Regions from separate parts of the Aeribacillus sp. FSL M8-0254 genome, predicted to be linked through region 2. Evidence: a T-box and tRNA genes for the amino acid it is inferred to sense, from the RefSeq annotation. Region 2 holds a T-box; the other regions hold tRNA genes.
The links. The T-box of region 2 lies ahead of glyQ (glycine--tRNA ligase subunit alpha). A T-box ahead of a tRNA ligase gene usually reads a tRNA of that ligase, here a tRNA-Gly.

Region 1 (6,372 bases), 2.5 Mb from region 2:
GAGCGCTTAGAAGTGAGAATGCCGGTATGAGTAGCGAAAGAGGGGTGAGAATCCCCTCCGCCGAAAGCCTAAGGTTTCCTGAGGAAGGCTCGTCCGCTCAGGGTTAGTCGGGACCTAAGCCGAGGCCGAAAGGCGTAGGTGATGGACAACAGGTTGATATTCCTGTACCACCTCCTCACCGTTTGAGCAATGGGGGGACGCAGGAGGATAGGGCAAGCGCGCGGCTGGATGTGCGCGTCCAAGCAGTTAGGCTGGCAAGCAGGCAAATCCGCTTGCCGGAAGGCTGAACTGTGATGGCGAGGGAAAGGAAGTACCGAAGTTCCCGATTCCACACTGCCAAGAAAAGCCTCTAGCGAGGTGAGAGGTGCCCGTACCGCAAACCGACACAGGTAGGCGAGGAGAGAATCCTAAGGTGAGCGAGAGAACTCTCGTTAAGGAACTCGGCAAAATGACCCCGTAACTTCGGGAGAAGGGGTGCTCATCAAGGTGATAAGCCATGATGAGCCGCAGTGAAAAGGCCCAGGCGACTGTTTAGCAAAAACACAGGTCTCTGCGAAACCGTAAGGTGAAGTATAGGGGCTGACGCCTGCCCGGTGCTGGAAGGTTAAGGGGAGCGCTTAAGCTGTAGCTGAAGGTGCGAACCGAAGCCCCAGTAAACGGCGGCCGTAACTATAACGGTCCTAAGGTAGCGAAATTCCTTGTCGGGTAAGTTCCGACCCGCACGAAAGGCGTAACGATCTGGGCACTGTCTCAACGAGAGACTCGGTGAAATTATAGTACCTGTGAAGATGCAGGTTACCCGCGACAGGACGGAAAGACCCCGTGGAGCTTTACTGCAGCCTGATATTGAATGTGGGTACAGCTTGTACAGGATAGGTAGGAGCCAGAGACGCGTGAGCGCCAGCTTGCGCTGAGGCGACGGTGGGATACTACCCTGGCTGTACTGACATTCTAACCCGCGCCCCTGATCGGGGCGGGAGACAGTGTCAGGTGGGCAGTTTGACTGGGGCGGTCGCCTCCTAAAAGGTAACGGAGGCGCCCAAAGGTTCCCTCAGAATGGTTGGAAATCATTCGGAGAGTGCAAAGGCAGAAGGGAGCTTGACTGCGAGACCTACAAGTCGAGCAGGGACGAAAGTCGGGCTTAGTGATCCGGTGGTTCCGCATGGAAGGGCCATCGCTCAACGGATAAAAGCTACCCCGGGGATAACAGGCTGATCTCCCCCAAGAGTCCACATCGACGGGGAGGTTTGGCACCTCGATGTCGGCTCATCGCATCCTGGGGCTGTAGTCGGTCCCAAGGGTTGGGCTGTTCGCCCATTAAAGCGGTACGCGAGCTGGGTTCAGAACGTCGTGAGACAGTTCGGTCCCTATCCGTCGCGGGCGCAGGAAATTTGAGAGGAGCTGTCCTTAGTACGAGAGGACCGGGATGGACGCACCGCTGGTGTACCAGTTGTCCCGCCAGGGGCACCGCTGGGTAGCTATGTGCGGAAGGGATAAGCGCTGAAAGCATCTAAGCGTGAAGCCCCCCTCAAGATGAGATTTCCCATCGCGAAAAGCGAGTAAGATCCCTTGAAGATGACGAGGTAGATAGGTCCGAGGTGGAAGCGTGGTGACACGTGGAGCTGACGGATACTAATCGATCGAGGACTTAACCAAGTAAGAGCATCTATTCGTGAAAGAAACGTTATCTAGTTTTGAAAGAATGACATTCCGATGTCATTTGACAACAGGAAGGAAAACAGAAAAGGCTGCTTGGTGGCAATGGCGAAGAGGTCACACCCGTTCCCATCCCGAACACGGAAGTTAAGCTCTTCAGCGCCGATGGTAGTGAGGGTTTGTCCCTTGCGAGAGTAGGACGCTGCCAGGCTGCCTTTAAATTCTTTTTGAAAGCTGGGCTTATTGTAGAGAACCATACAAGAGTACATTCTTTTGAAATCATTTTGATATACTGATTGAGCTGTATGTGAACCAAAATATGGTTTATTAAAATATTCCGCAGTAGCTCAGTGGTAGAGCATTCGGCTGTTAACCGAACGGTCGCAGGTTCGAATCCTGCCTGCGGAGCCATGCTTCCATAGCTCAGTTGGTAGAGCACTTCCATGGTAAGGAAGAGGTCACCGGTTCGAGCCCGGTTGGAAGCTTTTCAAAAGCAAATCTTTTCTTGATTTCTATCTATGCCATGTGCTAAAATGTCAAATGTCGGTTGTCATTAAGTTATGAAAATGAAATGGCCCGTTGGTCAAGTGGTTAAGACACCGCCCTTTCACGGCGGTAACACGGGTTCGAATCCCGTACGGGTCACCATGGAGGATTAGCTCAGCTGGGAGAGCACTTGCCTTACAAGCAAGGGGTCGGCGGTTCGATCCCGTCATCCTCCACCATGTACTAAACAAGCTTTTCTTAAGCAAGTTTTATGAGGCTGGCATAACAATTTAAACAAAGGTAAAAACTGAGTGTGATCTAAAGTATTTATTGCGCCGGTGTAGCTCAATTGGTAGAGCAACTGACTTGTAATCAGTAGGTTGGGGGTTCGATTCCTCTCGCCGGCATTTTTAATAATCGGAGGGGTAGCGAAGTGGCTAAACGCGGCGGACTGTAAATCCGCTCCCTTAGGGTTCGGCGGTTCGAATCCGTCCCCCTCCACCATGCCGAAGAATGTTATGAAACATTGAAATCACATTAAACAACAAAATGTTGTATAAAGTGATTTTTTTATTGGTACAATATAATTAGTCAAGAGATGAATGGTGATATTGGGCTATAGCCAAGCGGTAAGGCAACGGACTTTGACTCCGTGATGCGCTGGTTCGAATCCAGCTAGCCCAGCCATTTATTATAAAAAGACAGTTCATGTCTGTTCTTTTTTTTGTAAAAATGTTAGATAGAAAGTAAGATTTAACTAGATTTTACAAAGGGCGAAGCCTCGTCGAATAAGCAACGAGTTGTCCCAACGCATCCAGCATCCTCGAAAGATCAGGAAGAGGAAGGGACATCTGACAAATGAAAAATGGATTAGAAGAAAAAAATTTTTTTACGAGCCATTAGCTCAGTCGGTAGAGCAACGAGCAAGGCTTCATCGAATAGGCGACGAGTTGTCCCGACGCATCTAACATCCTCGAAAGATCAGGAAGAGGAAGGGACATCTGACAAATGAAAAATGGATTAGAAGAAAAAATTTTTTTATGAGCCATTAGCTCAGTCGGTAGAGCATCTGACTTTTAATCAGAGGGTCGGAGGTTCGAATCCTCCATGGCTCACCATTTGTGCGGAAGTAGTTCAGTGGTAGAACACCACCTTGCCAAGGTGGGGGTCGCGGGTTCGAGTCCCGTCTTCCGCTTTTAAATTCAATAGGGAAAATTTTATAAAATGAGATGAACTTAATTCCTGACAAGAAATTGTCAGGATTTTTTTTATGTGCGCCCGGCATGTACATGAACTATAGGGTGTAAGTCCCGAACCCCGAAGACAGAAGTAGAGGTTAGCTCAACGAAAGGGTGTCCGTGGTGACGCGGAATCTGAAGGAAGCTGGAGGCAAAACACCGGTCCGAGGAACACGAACCTCATATAAGGCTAGGTATGATTGAGTGAGTTTGCCAAACAAAACAAAGCTCTTTCTGTCGAAGGTCATATCGAGTAAATGAGGCGGATAGATGGTGTGAAAGTGCATGTATTTACCCGGGGAGGCGCTATTTGCAGTGCTTTTGTAGTTTCGCTGCCCCAGTGAAAGTGCATGTACTTACCCGGGGAGGTCTGGCGGATAGGTGAAATACTCTTCATAACCTACTTAGTGATAAGTAGCTGAACCGTCAGAAGTCAGCAGAGGTCATAGTATTAGTTGGTCTAGAACAACTAAGAAGGACCGAACAATTAAGAGAGAATAGCCCTTGGCATTCAGTGAGTCATGATGAACACAGGAAACGTAGTACCTCACTTGAGGGAGGAAGCGGTGAATCCCGTGGGAGACCTCTTGGAGGGTGGAGTGACCACTGGCATAAAGAGAACAGCTATTCACGGAAGTTATAAAGACTTGCGTCAATTATCTTAATTGAACCGCCGTATACGGAACCGTACGTACGGTGGTGTGAGAGGACGGGAGTTAATCGCTCCCTCCTACTCGATTTGAAAATGTTACTAATCCCTTCGATTATATCTAATCCTCGCTTTTGAATCTCAAAATAATGATATGTAGGAGCATTCTCCTTTTTAGTCCCATAACAGCCTTTTAAATTTGGATATACCATTGAAGGCGAATTGTATTTTTCCTTTTAGGATTGGTAATGCGGTTGTTCCGAAATGGAACCATGATTTTTTGGTTGATTTTAAAAATTAGTCTCTTTTCCAGAAGATTGTTTCTGTAGAGGATGATTTGTGTAAAACATTTTGCATAATGGACTGCCCAGCAAAGGTTTTTACGGGTGTTGTGACGAAGTATATCGACAAACTTCTGTCTTGTTTCATTTTTTGAAATAGCACAGATCCGGATGAGGACGAATAAATTTCGACACCATTTATAAATTCAAACGGCTTAAAGGAGTTGTGATTCGATGCCTTTTATCAACGTAAAGCTGGCTAAAGGAAGAACCGCAGAACAGAAACAGCAGTTTACTGAGGCAATAACAAAAGCAGCAGCGCAAATACTAAACGTGAAAGAAGAATGGGTTACAGTAGTTTTCGATGAATATGAGAGAGATAATTGGGCTTCCGGTGGAACACTTCACTCGATAAAATTTGGGGAAGGTTTCGGGAAAATGGGAGCTGAATGAATATCCATCATCCTGTAATTCAAAGATAAAAAATGACCTCCCCAATTGGAAAAGGGGAGGTGAAGTTTTTTCATTTGCCTAAAGTCGGTCAATATTTTCATCTTGGAGAAACCCAGCTTTCATCGCATAATGTTCCATCACTTGCTGAAGCCACTCCTCTTCCTCCTGTGTAAATGGAGATGGCAATTTATTTTCAAAAGTTTTAATTTCAGCTTCATCTAAATTCCCGATAGCACTAATTAATTCTTTTCCGATAAATTCTAATATTGTTTTCATATATTTTTCGACTAACGCTTCTACCTCAGGATCATCGACAGGTCTTCCTGCCAATCTTTTTGTTTCTTGGGATAATTGGATGTATTCTTTGTCAAGGGAGATCATTACCTCTTCAGGCTGATCAAAAAGCTTTTCAGCTACTTCTTTTGATGTATAATGTTCTAACCATTTGCGCTGTTCTTTTTCTGTTTGTATGCTCTGAATAAGACTCATTAAAACATTGCTATCCACTTCTTTTTCTTCTTCTAAAATCGTGAGAATTCGTTTAATGGCTTTGAGCACTTCTTCAATATGTTCCTTTCGTTCTTCAAGCGCTTCTTTTTGGAACTGTAAAGTTTCCTTTAAGTTTAAATCGAAGTTGGTTTCATTCATTAACTCTTTGATTTGTTCTAAACTGTATCCTAAAAATTTAAGACTGACTATTTTTTGAAGTGTCAATACATCATGAGCAGAGTATAATCGGTGTCCAGAACGAGGATTTTTTTTCGGTTTGAGCAGTCCAATTTGATCATAATAATGCAATGTTCGGATTGTTGTTCCCGTCTTTTTAGAAAATTCGCCAATCGTAAAGTAAGTCTCTTCCTTCATTTTAACATCGCCCCCAAAATACTTATCTTTATAAACCTATTGTGATCATAATACCTAACGCGGCGTGAGGTGCAACCCCTCTGAAAAAATTTGTAATGTCATTTTTCATTATGACAAGTTGGACGTTTCTTTATAAAAAGCCCAGAAATGGGAATAAGAAAGGTTTTTGCTACAAAAGGAAAAAATTTTTCTTGCAGATGAAAACATAAATTCCTAAAATTTGCTAGAATAGATGTATAAAAAAATGAAACCTTTGGGGAACGAATTCGTATCATGATGTACCCGCAACTGCGGAGGTAGAAAAATGGAAGAATTTATAAATAAAAAGATCAAACAAATTAAAAAAGGCGACCAAAATGCATTTGCAGAAGTTGTTGAATTATATAAAGATAAAATTTTTCAACTTTGTTATCGAATGCTGGGAAACGCCCATGAAGCTGAGGACATAGCACAGGAAGCATTTATAAGAGTGTATATGAACATCCATTCATTTGATATGAACAAAAAATTTTCTACATGGATTTATCGGATTGCAACCAATTTATCGATTGATCGTATTCGGAAAAAGAAACCGGACTATTATTTAGATGCAGAAGTTGCGGGGACTGATGGCTTAACAATGTACTCCCAAGTATCATCTGATATTGCAATGCCTGAAAAAGAAGTTGAAGCAATTGAACTGCAAGAAACGATTCAAAAAGAAATTTTAAAACTGCCAGATAAATATCGATCAGTCATCGTATTG
Region 2 (6,372 bases):
TAGTGCTGTTTAATGACCTTTAATTTATCAGCCTGTTCCGGTGTAATATATCCGTCTATGGCGAGTTCCAAATCAGAAAGTTTCTTCTTCATGGAACCGTGAATTAAAGGTTCTATGTCAAAAGTGGTATCCAAGGGATTCCCTAAAATCTTGTCAATAATGTTCATGGAGCTTTTACCGAAGGTATCCGAAACAACATTTCCAAGTTGAATATTAGATACAGTTAAACAGTTCTGAAGACGATTCTTCTCACTCGACATAAAATTAGTCAATTTAAAACGATAACGCATAAGGTCACGAAGCTGTCTGATAGCCAGCGGTGGCATAAAGCTTCCAGCTACTAGATCATGCTTAAATAAATCGGCAATCCATTTGGCATCTTTTTTATCAGTTTTTTTACCACGGATAGCCTTAACATATTTTGGATGTGCAAGAGTAATGTTACAGGAATCCTCTAGAACATTAAACACGGGAATCCAGTATTTCCCGGTAGATTCCATACAAACATCCTTACAGTTATTTTCACAAAGCCATTGTGACAGCTCTTTCAATCCTTTTGTATAGGTAGAAAAGCGATGGCGTTTGTAAGTAGTGACACCTTTGTTGGTAGAAGCAATACAGGCAACAACAAAGGTTTTGTGGACATCAATCCCACAGCATATTGGATAAACAATCTTTAATCCCATAGGGATAACTCCTTTCACGTTATTAAAGGGATAGACAGCATTGACTGATTGCCCAGCAATAAACGAGTAGTTGTTTATACAAAGATAAGTCTGCGTGCTCGAAGTCACACTTATTTGTGCTTGGAAAGGCAATCTACACATATAAACATGCGGTCACCCTGCAACCAGAGTGGCCCACTCACCTCCGCGTGATTTGTAGTTGACTGTTATCCCTATGACTTTAGAATAATAAAAATAACGCCGGTGGCACAATTGTTTCATTACGTTTTGTGCCTTGAGCGAAGCGAAAGGAATGGGTATAAACATGACATTATCCATTGACATTTTCGACCAGACGGAAACACTCTCTTCTGAGGAAATAGAAACGATCGAAAATTTGCTGCAATTTGCTGCTTTAGAAGAACGTGTTCCCAAAGATTCGGAAGTATCTATAACCTTTGTTACTAATAAAGACATTCAAGAGATCAATCGGGATTACCGGGGAAAAGATCAGCCGACAGATGTGATTTCATTTGCGCTTGAAGAAACAGGAGAAGATGAAGTGGAGATCCAAGGTGCTGATCTCCCCCCTCATTTAGGGGATATCATTATCTCAATAGAAAAAGCGAAAGAGCAAGCAGAAGAATACGGCCACTCATTTATGAGAGAGCTCGGATTTTTATCTGTTCATGGCTTTTTGCATTTATTAGGTTATGATCATATGACAAAAGAAGAAGAAGAAAAAATGTTTTCAAGGCAAAAGGAAATTTTAGAGAAATTTGGATTGAAAAGAACAGGATAAACATGAAGACTTTGTTGAAAAGCTTTTATTTTGCCGTACAAGGAATAGCTGCAGCCTTCCAATCCGAGCGGAACTTTAGAATTCATGTGACAGCTGCGATCATCGTGATCGCAGCCGGATTATTTTTCAACATTAGCTTAATTGAATGGATTGTCATTCTCCTATTAATTGGCGGAATGTTAGCTTTAGAGCTGGTCAATACTGCCATTGAGCGAATCGCTGATGCTGTGTCGAAAGAATTTCATCCTCTGCTTAAAACTGCAAAAGATGCAGCTGCAGGAGCAGTATTGGTTTATGCAGCCGTTTCGGTTGTCATCGGATTCATCATTTTTGCCCCCAAAATAATTGAAGTTTTTTCGTGAAAAATGTAGAATTTTCTGAAAAAATAAACGTGAAATTAAATGAAAAATGATGTAAAATAATGAGTATAAGCTGCAACGTAAACGAAAGGAAGGAAGCTATGGACTCCCATCAACTGATTGAAGAAGCAAAAAGAGCAAGAGAATTTGCTTATGCACCTTACTCTCGATTTAAAGTAGGTGCAGCACTTCTGACAAAGGATGGAAAAGTATACAAAGGATGCAATATTGAAAACGCAGCTTATTCCATGTGCAATTGTGCCGAGCGCACTGCTGTATATAAAGCGGTTTCAGAAGGTGAAAATGAATTCGCAGCTATTGCCATAGTTGCGGATACAAAGCGCCCTGTATCGCCATGCGGCGCTTGCAGGCAAGTCATAGCAGAGCTCTGTCCTAAAAATATGAAGGTGATTTTGGCGAATCTTAACGGAGACTATAACGAGCTAACAGTTGAACAACTATTACCAGAAGCATTTACATCGGAGGATTTACATGAATAAGACAAAATTTAAATCAGGATTTGTATCAATCATCGGCCGTCCGAATGTCGGCAAATCGACTTTTATTAACCGTGTAATCGGTCAAAAAATTGCGATTATGAGCGATAAACCTCAAACAACGAGAAACAAAATACAAGGGGTTTATACGACGGAAAACTCACAAATTATTTTTATCGACACTCCCGGTATTCATAAACCAAAGCATAAATTGGGCGATTTTATGATGAAAGTCGCTCAAAATACGCTCAAAGAAGTGGATCTAATTCTGTTTATGATTAATGCTGAAGAAGGATTAGGCCGCGGTGATGAATATATCATGGAACGATTGAAGGAAACCGATACTCCTGTATTTTTAGTTGTCAATAAAATCGATCGGGTTCATCCTGATGATTTATTGCCGCTTATTGACCAATACAGGGAAAAGTTCGAGTTTCAGGAAATTGTTCCAATTTCTGCCCTGCAAGGAAACAACATTGAAACGTTGCTAGGGCAAATTGAAGCGTATTTGCCGGAAGGTCCGCAATATTATCCTAGTGATCAGGTGACAGATCACCCGGAACGTTTTATCATTTCTGAACTAGTTCGCGAAAAAGTATTGCATTTGACAAGAGAAGAGATCCCGCATTCTGTTGCAGTTGTTGTTGATTCAATTGAAAAAAGAGAAAACCATGCAGTATATATAGCTGCAACAATTGTTGTGGAACGCAACTCTCAAAAAGGTATTATCATTGGGAAGCAAGGAAGAATGTTGAAAGAAATTGGGAAAAGGGCAAGGGTTGACATTGAAAACTTGCTCGGGTCAAAAGTCTTTTTAGAGCTGTGGGTCAAAGTGCAAAAAGATTGGAGAAATCGCCTGTCGCAATTGCGAGATTTTGGATTTAGGGAAGACGAATATTAATTGACTTGAAGGAAGTTAGAAATATTTTCAAAACATGAAAATGAGTCAAAAAGGCTATGATAACAATGAATTGGATATAGCTTAGGAACAACGACAGAAAGGTGGGGACAATATGTTAGATTTTACCTGGAAAGTATTCACGTTTACAGGTAATATTGACACATATCTCCTTTTTAAAGAGCTTGAAAAGGAGCGGACGAAAGATTGTCAAATGAAGGAAGAAGAGCGGACTGAGGTTGATCTCCCTGTTTAGAAGTGCTGTATCCAATAGGATGGTGGAGAAATGCTTGTAAAAACGGAAGGAATTGTCATTCGTACAACGGAATATGGTGAGACCAATAAAGTTGTTACAATATATACAAGGGAGTTGGGGAAAGTTGGTGTAATGGCACGGGGCGCAAATAAACCGAACAGCCGCCTCGCAGCTGTTACCCAACTTTTTACGTATGGAAATTTTTTGTATCATCAATCTTCTGGATTGGGCAATTTAAGCCAAGGAGAAATCATTTCCGCTTTTAGAGAGATTAAGGAAAATATTTTTTTGACTGCATATGCTTCATATATTGTAGAGCTCCTTGATAAAGGAACAGATGAAAAAGACAGAAACCCTTTTTTGTTTGAGCTCTTATTTCAAACACTTCATCTGCTGAATGAAGAAAAGGATGCGGAAATTTTGACCAATATATTTGAAATAAAGATGCTCAACGTTCTCGGTTTATATCCCGAATTAAACAAATGTGCAGTAAGCGGCGAAACAAACGGACCGTTTCATTTTTCATTAAAAGAAAACGGATTGATTTGCAGCCGCTGTTTTGAAAAAGATCCTTACAGGCTCAATATTTCTCAGAAGACAGTGAAGCTGTTGCGGCTGTTTTATTCTATTGACTTAAACCGCATTGGTCAAATATCCGTCTCCGCTGAGACAAAAAAAGAACTGAGATTTGTTCTTGATCAATATTATCAGGAATATGCAGGTTTATCGCTGAAATCGAAAAAATTTTTAAATCAGCTTGACAGTTTAAAAGAAATGTTGTAAACCATATACATGGATGTGAAACCTTTCAAATGAAGGATTTATCCCCCCTCATGCTGTTAGAAAAAGCGATTTAACGTCATGTAATGAGCGGAAATGATACATGTCAAATTGAATAATAAAATGCGATGAAGGAAAAGAGTACCTGCAATCTTCATAGAAAGCGACCTTAGGATGGTGCGAGCTAAGGTATGAGGATGCAGGGAACGGCGTTCCAGAGCAATAACGGTTTACGAGAGGCTGAAACGTTTTTCAGCAAATAGGGTGGAACCGCGGGTCATCCCGTCCCTATGCAACTTTGTTGCATTAGGGACGGTTTTTATTTTGTTCGAACATAACTTAATTGTGGAGGTGCATGATGAATGAACATTCAAGAAATGATTTTGACGCTGCAAAAGCATTGGGCCGATCATGGATGTATTTTGATGCAGGCATATGATGTAGAAAAAGGTGCCGGAACCATGAGCCCATACACATTTCTTCGCTCCATCGGGCCAGAACCATGGAATGTTGCTTATGTGGAGCCGTCAAGAAGACCTGCTGACGGAAGGTATGGGGAAAATCCGAACCGCCTTTATCAACACCATCAATTCCAAGTCATTATGAAGCCGTCTCCGAAAAACATACAAGAAATTTATTTAGATTCATTAAAGGCTCTTGGAATTGATCCGCTTGAACATGACATCCGCTTTGTGGAAGATAACTGGGAAAATCCTTCTCTCGGCTGCGCAGGGCTTGGCTGGGAAGTTTGGCTTGACGGAATGGAAATTACTCAATTCACGTATTTTCAGCAGGTCGGAGGACTGGAATGCAAACCGATTTCTGTTGAAATAACTTATGGAATAGAGCGTTTGGCGTCTTATATTCAAGAAAAAGAAAATGTATTTGACCTTGAATGGACAAACGGATTTACATATCGGGACATTTTTTATCAGCCTGAATATGAGCATTCCAAGTATACGTTCGAAACATCCGATACAAACATGCTATTTGAACTGTTTAATACGTATGAAAAAGAAGCGCACAGACAGATGGAATTAGGTCTCGTTCATCCAGCGTACGACTACGTTTTAAAATGCTCGCACACATTTAATTTGCTTGACGCAAAAGGAGCTATTTCTGTTACAGAACGAACCGGATATATTGGCAGAGTGAGAAAGCTGGCAAGAAAAGTTGCCAAAACGTTTTATGAAGAACGGGAAAAACTCGGTTTTCCAATGCTGAAAAACAAGGGGGCCGAAAATCATGAATAAACGGGATTTACTTATCGAAATCGGGCTTGAAGAAATGCCTGCCGGCGTCATCCTGTCTTCGATTGATCAGCTGGCTGACAAAGTAGGAGCTTGGCTGGATGAACATCGCATTTCTTACGCCAAAATAAAAAAATATTCAACTCCTAGACGTCTTGCCGTCCTTGTAGAGGATGTAAATGAAAAACAGGAAGATTTGCTTGGCGAAGCAAAAGGACCGGCAAAAAAGATTGCGGTTGATGAGAATGGAAATTGGACAAAAGCAGCGTTAGGCTTTGCACGGAGCCAAGGAGCTTCCACAAACGACATATCCTTTAAAGAAGTAAACGGTGTTGAGTACGCTTTTGTTCAAACATTTCAAAAAGGGAAAGAAACGAAAGAACTGCTCCCTGGGTTAGAAGAGATTATTCAAACCATCCATTTTCCGAAAAATATGCGTTGGGGAAATTGGAATCTTCGCTATATCCGTCCGATCCAATGGTTAGTTGTCTTATTTGGACAAGACATCATTCCGTTTTCCATTACCGATGTTCCGACAGGAAATGTTACGTATGGCCATCGCTTTTTAGGAACGAAAGCGGAAATTTCCACTCCACGCGATTATGAAAATACTTTGTTGAACCAGTTTGTTGTCGCCGATTATGAAAAACGAAAACAAATGATCATTCAACAGCTGGAGGAACTGGAAAGAAAGGAAAACTGGATCATCCCTGTTGATGAAGATTTGCTCGAGGAAGTTACAAACTTGGTGGAATATCCGACCGCCCTGTACGGTTCATTCGAAGACCAGTTTTTAACATTGCCTGAAGAAGTGTTAGTGACGACGATGAAGGAGCATCAGCGATATTTTCCTGTCAAAAATAAA
Region 3 (6,372 bases), 2.5 Mb from region 2:
ACGCGAGCTGGGTTCAGAACGTCGTGAGACAGTTCGGTCCCTATCCGTCGCGGGCGCAGGAAATTTGAGAGGAGCTGTCCTTAGTACGAGAGGACCGGGATGGACGCACCGCTGGTGTACCAGTTGTCCCGCCAGGGGCACCGCTGGGTAGCTATGTGCGGAAGGGATAAGCGCTGAAAGCATCTAAGCGTGAAGCCCCCCTCAAGATGAGATTTCCCATCGCGAAAAGCGAGTAAGATCCCTTGAAGATGACGAGGTAGATAGGTCCGAGGTGGAAGCGTGGTGACACGTGGAGCTGACGGATACTAATCGATCGAGGACTTAACCAAGTAAGAGCATCTATTCGTGAAAGAAACGTTATCTAGTTTTGAAAGAATGACATTCCGATGTCATTTGACAACAGGAAGGAAAACAGAAAAGGCTGCTTGGTGGCAATGGCGAAGAGGTCACACCCGTTCCCATCCCGAACACGGAAGTTAAGCTCTTCAGCGCCGATGGTAGTGAGGGTTTGTCCCTTGTGAGAGTAGGACGCTGCCAGGCTGCCTTTATTTAATTGTTTTTAGGAGGATTAGCTCAGCTGGGAGAGCACTTGCCTTACAAGCAAGGGGTCGGCGGTTCGATCCCGTCATCCTCCACCATCTTGCATGCTCGTGCAGCTCAATTGGAGAGCATGTTCTGTCTTCTTTGATTATACTTCAGCGTACTACATTGAGATTCTTCTTAAGCAAGCTTACTTTCATTGGAATAACAATTTAAGCAAAGGAAAAAACTGAGTATTGAAGTTGTTATTATGCCGGTGTAGCTCAATTGGCAGAGCAACTGACTTGTAATCAGTAGGTTGGGGGTTCGATTCCTCTCGCCGGCATCATTTTAGTTGTTTTATTATGAATATGTCTTTCAATCAGTTGTCAGACAAGCAATGCTTCATCAAATTTGTGGCAGGTTGTTTTGCCCTGATGTCATTGATCGTTTTCCCAATAGTTAAGACAGAAGAGACAGCTGAAAAAATATTTTTGATCATGAGCCATTGCTCAGCAGGTAGTGCAACGAGCAAGGCTTCATCGAATAAGCGACGAGTTGTCCCGACGCATCCAACATCCTCGAAAAGACTGGCAGAGGAAGGGACATCTGACAAATTTAAAATGAATTAGAAGAATAAGTTTTTTATGAGCCATTAGCTCAGTCGGTAGAGCAACGAGCAAGGCTTCATCGAATAAGCGACGAGTTGTCCCGACGCATCCAACATCCTCGAAAAGACTGGCAGAGGAAGGGACATCTGACAAATGAAAAATGGATTAGAAGAAAAAAATTTTTTATGAGCCATTAGCTCAGTCGGTAGTGCAACGAGCAAGGCTTCATCGAATAAGCGACGAGTTGTCCCGACGCATCCAACATCCTCGAAAAGACTGGCAGAGGAAGGGACATCTGACAAATGAAAAATGGATTAGGAGAAAAAAATTTTTTATGAGCCATTAGCTCAGTCGGTAGAGCATCTGACTTTTAATCAGAGGGTCGGAGGTTCGAATCCTCCATGGCTCACCATTTTGACGCGGGTGTGGCGGAATTGGCAGACGCACTAGAATCAGGATCTAGCGCCTTTATGGCGTGGGGGTTCAAGTCCCTCCACCCGCATCATATGCGGAAGTAGTTCAGTGGTAGAACACCACCTTGCCAAGGTGGGGGTCGCGGGTTCGAATCCCGTCTTCCGCTTTTCTCTGCCGGGGTGGCGGAATTGGCAGACGCACAGGACTTAAAATCCTGCGGTAGGTGACTACCGTACCGGTTCAAGTCCGGTCCTCGGCACCATATTTGCGCCCGTAGCTCAATTGGATAGAGCGTTTGACTACGGATCAAAAGGTTAGGGGTTCGACTCCTCTCGGGCGCGCCATATACGGGAAGTAGCTCAGCTTGGTAGAGCACATGGTTTGGGACCATGGGGTCGCAGGTTCGAATCCTGTCTTCCCGACCAGGAATTTAAAGGGGCCTTAGCTCAGCTGGGAGAGCGCCTGCTTTGCACGCAGGAGGTCAGCGGTTCGATCCCGCTAGGCTCCATCCAAATATTTATTCATACAACCAATTCCAATAATCCGCTGAACCTTAGGGAGATTCCTAAGGTTTTTTTATTGCCCATGAAAAATGGACATGCCTGGCGCAGGTCGTTAAAAATTGCATATCACAATAAATTGATTGTTGAGGAAGCCAATCGGCGATATCATTGTGCTTGGTTATTTCTCACACTGACAGTTCGGAATGTCGAGGGAGGAGAGCTTCGCCAAACGATTTCCGATATGATGAAGGGGTTTAATCGTTTGACGAAGTACAAGCGATTTGATGCAGCCGTCCTTGGGTATTTTCGAGCTTTAGAAATCACGAAAAATCATGAAGAACATACATATCATCCACATTTTCATGTGTTATTACCAGTAAAGAAAAGTTATTTCACCAGGCAAGTTATATATTAGTCAAAAAGATTGGACAAGCCTTTGGAAAAAGGCAATGGATATTTGCCATTTTCCATTACGATCATTATCTCAAACTTTATTCATCAAGAGTATGTTTACAATATTTCAACGAATATATACGCAAAAATTTTCATAACGATTATTGTAAACGTAATATATATATTCATCATTGTTAAAAAAAATATCATCGATTCCAAAAAGGCGCTATTATTGTGTATGTTTTTAATCGTAATAAATGCTCTAGTTTTATTCATTAATTTCAATTCACTATAAAAAACGATTCAGAGGAACTTGGATAAAATTTTCTTCATTCTTGAATATATGAGAGGATAGGAAAATGGGTAATGAAATAAAAATGTATTTTTCTCATCACAAACCAATTTATGTTATACTTGCTGCAATCATGATAGACCCCCATGCCGAAAAAAATTCGGCACCATCGGAAGGATGAAAACGAATATTGTCGAAATAACTCCTTGCAGCTGGGGTCATGAGGTCGATGCATCTATGGTACGCAAGAGTCCGAAAGATAGACGGACCCCAGTAGCCTGGTGCACCACGGAATGTCGCTCCCGAGTTGGGAAGCACGCAGGATAGAATGCTTCGTCATAGGCTACTGCACCAGCTGAAGATGAAATGAAGCAGGGAGGGAAAGCGATGAAGGTATTATATGAACGTTGTTGTGGAGTAGACGTGCATAAAAAATCCATTACCGCTTGTACCATCACCCCTGAAGGAAAAGAAATACGAACATTCGGTACCATGACCGATGAATTGCTGGAGTTTGTGAACTGGTTGAAAGAAAAAGGGGTGACGCACGTGGCGATGGAATCGACAAGCGTGTACTGGAAACCGTTGTACAATTTGCTCGAACTCGAACAAATCGAAACGCTTGTCGTCAATGCCCGGCATATTAAAGCAGTTCCTGGACGGAAGACGGATATGAAGGATGCCGAGTGGATCGCCAACTTGCTTCGCCATGGATTGTTGAAAGGAAGTTATATTCCGGACCGAGCCCAACGAGAACTGCGAGAACTCGTTCGATATCGTCGCAGTTTGATCGAAGAAAGAGCGCGGGAATTGAATCGGATTCAAAAAGTATTGGAAGGAGCGAACATCAAGTTGTCGTCCGTTGTTTCCGATATCAATGGGGCATCGGCACGAAAAATGATTCGTGCGTTGATCGAAGGGAAAAACGATCCGATGGTCATCGCTCAGCTCGCAAAAGGGAAATTGAAACAAAAAGTGGAAGAACTCCAGCGCGCATTACACGGGGTAATCGGCCCTCATCAACGGATGATGTTAGCCGAACAATGGCGGCATGTGGAATACCTAGATGAAGCGATTGCGCGATTAGATCAGGAGATCGAGGAGAGAACGCGCCCTTTTGAAGAAGCGCTGGAGCTCTTAGATACGATTCCGGGAGTCGGGCGGAAAAGTGCGGAACAAATTTTGGCGGAAATCGGAACCGATATGAGTCGCTTTGCATCAGCGAGCCATCTGGCATCGTGGGCAGGCATGGCACCAGGAAACTACGAGAGTGCGGGGAAACGGTTATCAAGCCGAACGAGGAAAGGGAACAAGAAGCTGAGAGCGTGTTTAGTAGAATGTGCCCGTGCCGCCGCGAGAAAGAAGGATACGTATTTATCCGCGAAATATCACCGCATAGCCGCAAGAAGAGGGGCGAATCGAGCGAGTATGGCAGTTGGACGAACGATATTAGAAATCATCTATTACCTGTTAACTCGGAAGGAACCGTATAAAGAATTAGGGGCAGACTATTGGGATCGTCAACGGGAAGCAAAGATCGTGCGTCAAACGGTGAAGAAATTAGAGGGGTTAGGGTACGAAGTGAAGTTAGAAAAAGTGGGTGCATAAGGGAATTAAACCATATATAAACTTTAATACCTTCCTTTGGAAATTATATTCCAAAGGCTAGGTGGGGGTTGTTTTTTGCCAAATTTTGTTTTCAGGATAGGATGCGGACTGCAATATTTCATACTTAGCAATGAGAATATGAAGTCTGTACAGGATGCTTTATCGGAAGAATCGGAGTCATTGATTTTCCAAAGCTTCTCTGTCGATATCATTGCCCTAATTGCCTTGCTATATTATATTTTTTGCTCTGCTGCTTCAATCATGAAAGATGGAGTTTTTGAAAAAAATAAAAGCACCCGTAAAATGATTTTACATAAAATATACGCTTCTTATTTGTTCGTATTTATTTGCAACGGAATCATTGTATTATCGACTAGCATAATCGTTATCATACTTTATGGATTTCATCATGATATTTTTTATCATGCATTGTTATTACTTATTGCGAAGTCCTATACCGCAATTTTTTATGTAACATGATCTATGTTTTTGGCTGTTCTATTCAAAAAGTATATGTTTATTTTTACCATACTTTTTGTTGTGGAGATTGCAAAAATTGCGGTTTTTGCATTTCTGCGTAAATTTGCTGTTTTTGATTACGTTATATTCAATCATTTAGATATTTCTTCTTATTTTCATTTGCCGTCTTCGGGAATTGATAAGGGATATAACATAGTATTTTCCATTGCCATATATTTAGCGTATATATTCCTTCTGCAAGCTTTGAGTGTTTATATATTCAACAAGAAAAGAGAGCGTGTAACCGATTAATTAACATTTATCGTTGTTATGGATGGCATTATCACCATTGTAAAGATTTTGAAAAGGCCGTTTAGCTCGCTAGGATAGCTGTTAAAAATACTTTGGCTTCATATCAAAAGAAAAGTCAGACCTGTTCTCTTTTGTCCATTATATGATTAACTGAATATACCAATGGAAAATTTCCGTTTCATAAAAATATGAAAGCACGGCTCCAATACTTATGAAAGGTCCGAATGGTATCGCCGATTTACGGCTTAATTGTTTCGTGATGATGCCAAATAAACCGAATAATGCACCAATCAAGGTAGACAGGAAAAAAGCTAATAAAACTCCTTTAAGACCTAAAGCATATCCTAAAACAGCAAATAGTTTAATATCTCCGCCTCCCATTCCGCCATTGCTTACAATGGCAATGAAATAAAGAAGGATAAAACCGACAGTCATTCCAATTATCGAATCATACCAAGGATGAAGCGGAATCCAGGTCCGCAGGAGAACAAATAGAACGAAGAAAAAGATTAAAATTCGATTCGGAATCAATTTGTAAGATAAATCACTCACCGTAATAATGATCAGGAGTGAAACAAAGGGTAGTGCTACTAAAAGCTCCTTGCTAAATCCAATTTTATAAAAACTAAAAACAAATAGTAAACCTGTAAACAGCTCCATCACGGGGTAAATAGCCGAAATCGGTACACGGCAGCTGCGGCATTTTCCTTTCTGAAGCACATATGAAAAGATGGGTATTAATTCATACCAGGATAAGAAATGGCCACAATGCGGGCAGTGCGACCTCGGCTGAACGATTGAGCGTTTTTTCGGGACGCGAAGACCGACAACATTAAAAAAAGACCCGAAAATGATTCCGATAACAAAGAAAAAAAGGTAAACGAAAACCATTGCCAAACTCCTCGTACATTAGTATTTAGGGCTGTTTTTACCATTTTGCGATTCCTTATTTGTTTCTGATGAATGACTTTTATCTGCTGAATCAAAATAAAAAGTAGTTAATTGAATTTCCATTGTAATGGTTTGATTCGTTTCGTCCTCTAAAAGCTCCTTTTCTCCCGGTTTTGTGAATGAAAGGACGTCCACTCGGGTGATTCGCTCCAATTTTTCTATTTCTTGTAGGAATTGTAAAAAATGTTTGAAATCTGGTGAAACAACCGACAGATTGAAGGTTATTAGCTTCACGTTTTTATATTTATCTTCCTTTGTCGATTCGTTGGAAGCTGATTGGTTTTCGCTTTGATTAGACGGAGCATTTGCA

Region 1: it has a tRNA-Gly gene. The T-box ahead of glyQ (glycine--tRNA ligase subunit alpha) is inferred to sense a tRNA for this amino acid. The anticodon was not compared.
Region 3: it has a tRNA-Gly gene. The T-box ahead of glyQ (glycine--tRNA ligase subunit alpha) is inferred to sense a tRNA for this amino acid. The anticodon was not compared.

Annotation. Positions count from the first base shown of each region.
Region 1 is NZ_JBBOZY010000001.1:182,579-188,950, forward strand. It holds rRNA gene NSQ44_RS00985 (23S ribosomal RNA) at 1-1,656, shown strand, start outside; rRNA gene rrf (5S ribosomal RNA) at 1,752-1,867, shown strand; tRNA gene NSQ44_RS00995 (tRNA-Asn) at 1,993-2,067, shown strand; tRNA gene NSQ44_RS01000 (tRNA-Thr) at 2,069-2,141, shown strand; tRNA gene NSQ44_RS01005 (tRNA-Glu) at 2,230-2,304, shown strand; tRNA gene NSQ44_RS01010 (tRNA-Val) at 2,306-2,381, shown strand; tRNA gene NSQ44_RS01015 (tRNA-Thr) at 2,477-2,549, shown strand; tRNA gene NSQ44_RS01020 (tRNA-Tyr) at 2,562-2,646, shown strand; tRNA gene NSQ44_RS01025 (tRNA-Gln) at 2,755-2,829, shown strand; tRNA gene NSQ44_RS01030 (tRNA-Lys) at 3,185-3,260, shown strand; tRNA gene NSQ44_RS01035 (tRNA-Gly) at 3,266-3,337, shown strand; gene NSQ44_RS01040 (tautomerase family protein) at 4,545-4,763, shown strand; gene NSQ44_RS01045 (MerR family transcriptional regulator) at 4,842-5,627, opposite strand; gene sigW (RNA polymerase sigma factor SigW) at 5,932-6,372, shown strand, end outside.
Region 2 is NZ_JBBOZY010000001.1:2,644,848-2,651,219, reverse strand. It holds gene NSQ44_RS12890 (IS110 family transposase) at 1-686, opposite strand, end outside; gene ybeY (rRNA maturation RNase YbeY) at 991-1,467, shown strand; gene NSQ44_RS12880 (diacylglycerol kinase family protein) at 1,470-1,829, shown strand; gene NSQ44_RS12875 (cytidine deaminase) at 1,928-2,326, shown strand; gene era (GTPase Era) at 2,319-3,224, shown strand; gene NSQ44_RS12865 (YqzL family protein) at 3,337-3,477, shown strand; gene recO (DNA repair protein RecO) at 3,508-4,260, shown strand; T-box leader at 4,377-4,550, shown strand; gene glyQ (glycine--tRNA ligase subunit alpha) at 4,620-5,510, shown strand; gene glyS (glycine--tRNA ligase subunit beta) at 5,503-6,372, shown strand, end outside.
Region 3 is NZ_JBBOZY010000001.1:97,701-104,072, forward strand. It holds rRNA gene NSQ44_RS00460 (23S ribosomal RNA) at 1-329, shown strand, start outside; rRNA gene rrf (5S ribosomal RNA) at 425-540, shown strand; tRNA gene NSQ44_RS00470 (tRNA-Val) at 563-638, shown strand; tRNA gene NSQ44_RS00475 (tRNA-Thr) at 793-865, shown strand; tRNA gene NSQ44_RS00480 (tRNA-Lys) at 1,467-1,542, shown strand; tRNA gene NSQ44_RS00485 (tRNA-Leu) at 1,550-1,632, shown strand; tRNA gene NSQ44_RS00490 (tRNA-Gly) at 1,639-1,710, shown strand; tRNA gene NSQ44_RS00495 (tRNA-Leu) at 1,718-1,806, shown strand; tRNA gene NSQ44_RS00500 (tRNA-Arg) at 1,812-1,888, shown strand; tRNA gene NSQ44_RS00505 (tRNA-Pro) at 1,893-1,969, shown strand; tRNA gene NSQ44_RS00510 (tRNA-Ala) at 1,980-2,052, shown strand; gene NSQ44_RS00515 (protein rep) at 2,130-2,462, shown strand; gene NSQ44_RS00520 (IS110 family transposase) at 3,120-4,340, shown strand; gene NSQ44_RS00525 (hypothetical protein) at 4,416-4,820, shown strand; gene NSQ44_RS00530 (prepilin peptidase) at 5,250-6,002, opposite strand; gene NSQ44_RS00535 (hypothetical protein) at 6,021-6,372, opposite strand, start outside.